One region of the Pantoea jilinensis genome, then DNA from elsewhere that is predicted to be linked to it. Evidence: predicted binding sites of a transcription regulator. Region 1 holds the regulator's gene; the other holds the start of a gene.
What was found. The regulator LexA, encoded in region 1, represses DNA repair genes until DNA is damaged. The targets are predictions, from matches to a motif close to TNCTGTATGTACATACAGNA.
Positions count from the first base shown of each region.

Region 1 (2,404 bases):
AATTTGTAATAGAGTTTACGCCAACCTGACATAGACAACATGAAGCCTCTTGTTAGCAAAGCGCCGCAAGCATACCAGAAAGCGCAGCGAAGATCTGTGGTGGTGCCAATTGCACGCAGCCCAGACATTGACGTCAATTGAATGAAAGGGTTCCCACATCATGGCAAATAATGCCACCGGACTTATCAGAATAGTAAAAGCCGCAGGTTACTCCTGGCAGGGACTGCGTGCCGCCTGGCAGCATGAAGCCGCCTTTCGGCAGGAAACACTGGCTGCGCTGGCCGCTATTATTATCGCGTGCTGGCTGGATGTCGATGTGATCGCCCGCATCCTCATGATTGGCGCCGTGGTGCTGGTCGTCATTGTCGAAATCCTCAATAGCGCCATTGAAGCGGTGGTTGACCGGATTGGTCAGGAACATCATCCCCTGGCAGGCCGGGCCAAAGACATGGGCTCGGCGGCGGTGCTGATCAGCATCTTACTGGCCCTGTTTGTCTGGGTCGCGCTGCTCTGGACACATTTGCGATAAGCCTTCCATAACGCGCCTGAGGGCGCGTTTTCCCTGACAATCGGTTTCCATTTCGCCAATACCTGTATATACTCACAGCGACTGTATAAACAACCAGGGGGCGGGATGAAAGCATTAACCAGCAGGCAGCAGCAGGTCTATGACCTGATTCGCGACCATATATCTTCAACGGGCATGCCGCCTACGCGTGCAGAGATCGCCGCGCAACTGGGCTTCCGTTCGCCAAATGCGGCTGAAGAGCATCTGAAAGCGCTGGCGCGTAAAGGCGTTATTGAGATCGTTTCGGGTGCATCACGCGGCATTCGTCTGTTAATGGAAGAAGAAGTTTCAGAAGGACTACCGCTGATAGGCCGGGTTGCTGCCGGTGAGCCGATCATGGCGCAGGAACATATCGAAACCCACTACAAAGTGGATCCGGGCCTGTTCAAGCCTTCTGCCGACTTCCTGCTGCGCGTCAGCGGAATGTCGATGAAAGATATCGGGATTATGGACGGCGACCTGCTCGCGGTACATAAAACCCAGGATGTGCGCAACGGTCAGGTTGTCGTGGCACGCATTGATGATGAAGTCACCGTTAAACGCTGGAAAAAGCAGGGTGCTATCGTGCATCTTCTGCCTGAAAACAGCGATTTTGACCCTATCGTGGTCGACACCCGTGCGCAGTCACTGACCATTGAAGGTCTTGCGGTTGGCGTGGTGCGTAACGGCGAGTGGCTTTGATTCTGAGGCCTGCGTGCATTCGCCTTTTCTGATGCTATTCTGTCTGCCCTAATTTTGTTGCCTGCTTTGCTGCAGCGACACTGAGCACGGAACGGCGAATGCGCTTTATCACGGCAACGGATAAAAATCTCTGGCGGCTTGCGCTGCCGATGATCCTTTCAAATATCACCGTTCCCTTACTGGGCGTGGTCGATACTGCAGTTATTGGTCATCTCGACAGCCCTGTCTATCTTGGCGGGGTTGCGGTCGGGACCACAGTGACCAGCTTCCTCTTTATGCTGCTGCTTTTCCTTCGAATGAGTACCACTGGCCTGACGGCGCAGGCGTTTGGTGCGGGCGATAAAACCGCTCTGGCACGCGCGCTGACGCAGCCGCTGATCATTGCGCTGCTGGCCGGCGTGCTGTTCATCGCATTGCGTTATCCGATTATTCAGCTGGCGACCCATCTGGTAGGTGGCAATCCTGATGTACTGGAACAGGCGGCGCTGTTTATTCAGATTCGCTGGCTCAGTGCACCTGCCACGCTGGCAAACCTGGTCATCCTGGGCTGGCTGTTGGGCGTTCAGTATGCGCGGGCGCCGGTAATCCTGCTGATAGTGGGCAATCTGGTGAACATCGTGCTCGATCTCTGGCTGGTGATGGGGCTGCACTGGGGTGTCGCGGGAGCAGCAACCGCCACGGCGCTGGCGGAGTACATCACGCTGGGCGTCGGCGGCATCATGGTCTGGCGGGTGTTAAAGCTGCGCGGTATTACGTTTAATCTGCTGAAGCAGAGCTGGCGCGGTGACAGCGGCCGACTGCTGCGACTGAACCGGGATATCATGTTGCGCTCTCTGATGCTGCAGCTCTGTTTCGCCTCGCTGACCGTGCTGGGTGCGCGGCTGGGTCCGGACGTGGTGGCGGTTAACGCGGTATTACTGATGTTCATTACCTTTACTGCCTACGCGCTGGATGGTTTTGCCTACGCGGTTGAAGCTTTTGCCGGCGAAGCGCATGGCGCAAAAGATGGCAGTAAATTGCAGCACGTCTGGCACTCAGCCTGTCGGCAGGCGGTGGTAGTCGCGCTCTTCTTCTCGCTGGTTTATGCCATTTTTGGCCCGCAGATTGTTACCCTGCTGACCTCGCTTGAGTCACTGCAGCAGACAGCTGACCGCT
Region 1 covers NZ_CP077746.1:3,785,564-3,787,967, reverse strand. The annotation lists gene plsB (glycerol-3-phosphate 1-O-acyltransferase PlsB) at 1-32, opposite strand, end outside; gene KTJ90_RS17865 (diacylglycerol kinase) at 161-529, shown strand; gene lexA (transcriptional repressor LexA) at 635-1,249, shown strand; gene dinF (MATE family efflux transporter DinF) at 1,348-2,404, shown strand, end outside.

Region 2 (2,404 bases), 1.0 Mb from region 1:
AGACTGGAAGGCCTGACGCAGTTCAGCCTGCTGCAGCGCCTCTTCAGCATCAGGTGCAGCAGAAACTGATCCAGCCGGGGCCGTTTCGCTCTCTTCCGTTTTTGCTTTCTCTTCAGCCATGCGCTGAGAAGGCAATTTAATGCCATAAGAGGCCAGCTCACGACGGGTTGGCAGTTTTACCGGGTTAGGACGCGGTAGCGCCGGTCCGATGCCCTGCTTAACCTGCGGGTTGGGATTGGTTTCAGGGGCTAAATCGAAAACAGGGGCAGTACGCGTGGTCGCCTGGGCCGCAGTGGCAGCGACGGCGGCCGCAGCTGCAGGAGCCGCAGGCATTGCTGGTGTGTCGCGCCAGTTCCCCATTTTAGGTTCATCGTCGTCGTAAGCACTGAACGACGGCGCAGCCGGGGCCTCGTCCGGCATTTCAAAGTGATAAAGCGGTGGTGAGGTCGCAGGTGCAGAAGCACTCTGCGCCGGAGTCGGAGCCGTTGCTGCACCATAGGATGCTGGCGCGCTCTGCACGGCCGCAGGCGCGGGTTGTGCCGTCGGCGATGCTGGCATAGCTGCAGGCGCAGATGCCGCCGCAGAAGACGCTGCAACAGCGGCAGGCGTTACCGGAGCGGCCGGCGCGAGCGTCACCTCTGCGGCTTCCGCCGTTGCCGCTACCGCCGCGCTGGTTGCTGCTGCCGCTTTAGCCAGCAGAGGATCCGGCTGTGACGCCGCAGGCTGGGCGGCTGCACGTGGAGCAGAAAGCAGCACATCTTCATCTTCATCCTGATCGGCAGCATGCAGTTCAGGCACATCCGCGTATTCATGCGCGTCCTGCTCGTCATCCTCTTCCTGCCAGGGTTCATCGTGACGTGAACGGTTGCTGGCAAACGTCAGCACACCCATCACCACGCCACCAATTCTTTCTGCGATGGTGAGCCATGACCAGCCGGTGTAAAGGGTAATGCCCGCCGCCCAGACGCAAAGCAGCATAAGCGTGCCACCCGCTGGACTGAACCAGGGGGCAATCGCATTACTCACCAGGCTACCAATCACGCCGCCTGAGGCGAAGTACCAGATATCATCGGCATTTAGCGCCGCCATACCACAGGTCGTCACCACCAGTGCCAGGACGCCAATTAAGCGCAGCCCGACAGCAAAGTAGTCAAAGTAGTCCTGGCTGTCGCGCTGACGGAAAGCAATCCAGCACAGACCCAGGATGACGGGCGGAATGGCGTACGCCATCACACCAAAGATGAAGAGTAAGGTGTCAGCCAGCCAGGCACCGACGCTGCCGCCGATATTGTGGATAGGTTCATGCCAGGCCGTTTGCGACCAGCTCGGGTCGGAAGGGTTAAAACTGACTAAAGAAACCATCAGGTAGATGGCAAACAACGCCACCAGAATAAGCAACGCTTCCAGCAGACGACGTCCACTGCTCAGCGATTGTAACGAAACGTCTTTATCTTCTGTATATTCCTGGCTCAAGAGGACTCTCCAGGTGCCTGTAAAGTAAGAAGCAACAGCGCCGGGCGAGCCCGACGCTGATCCTGTATGAATTCACAGGAGTGTACCGAAATCTAACAGGTTTTGCACCTGCCCCGCATCAGCGGGTTTTGATCACCAGTCGATTGCTCTGTTTGACCTCTTCCATCACCACGTAAGTTCGCGTGTCGTTTACGCCTGGCAGGCGCAACAGGGTTTCACCCAGCAACTTACGGTAGGCAGACATATCAGGTACGCGCGTTTTCAGCAGGTAGTCGAAATCGCCGGAAACGAGGTGACACTCTTGAGTTTCCTCAAGTTTTTGCACAGCGGCGTTAAATTGCTCAAACACATCCGGCGCACCACGATTCAGAGTAATCTCAACGAATACCAGTAGAGATGCATCAAGGTAGTGCGGGTTCAACTGCGCGGTATAGCCAAGAATAAATCCCTGACGTTCAAGACGACGCACGCGTTCAAGACATGGCGTAGGCGATAAGCCTACGCGTTTGGAAAGCTCTACGTTTGAAATGCGACCATCTTTCTGAAGTTCATTCAGAATGTTCCTGTCAATTCTGTCGAGATCTTTTCCGGGGCGTTTCTTATTGTCTACCATTATTATTGTCTCTCTTAATTCCTTCCCTTTACCTGCCACGCCCTGAAAACGCTCATTGTTCGGGGCATTTCTGAAGTGAGCTAACAGAGCCTGTGTTCTGAAATCTATCGACATGACGCATATTGTCTGTCCACATCATGCGTCATTATCCATATCAGGCTGCTTTTATTCGGCGTTAAGTGCAAAACAGGCGAGGAAAACCTGTTTTGTTCCGATAAATGTTATTCGCTTCTGATAATGTTTTCGCAAAAGCGCAGGCGATTGTCAAAGTAAAATCACCAAATTCAGGACAAGATGCCAGACAGTTAGCTGGGTATC
Region 2 covers NZ_CP077746.1:2,738,298-2,740,701, forward strand. The annotation lists gene KTJ90_RS12920 (DNA translocase FtsK 4TM domain-containing protein) at 1-1,473, opposite strand, end outside; gene lrp (leucine-responsive transcriptional regulator Lrp) at 1,592-2,086, opposite strand.
Region 2: the regulator LexA is predicted to act here: its motif matches at 1,534-1,553, upstream of KTJ90_RS12920 (DNA translocase FtsK 4TM domain-containing protein).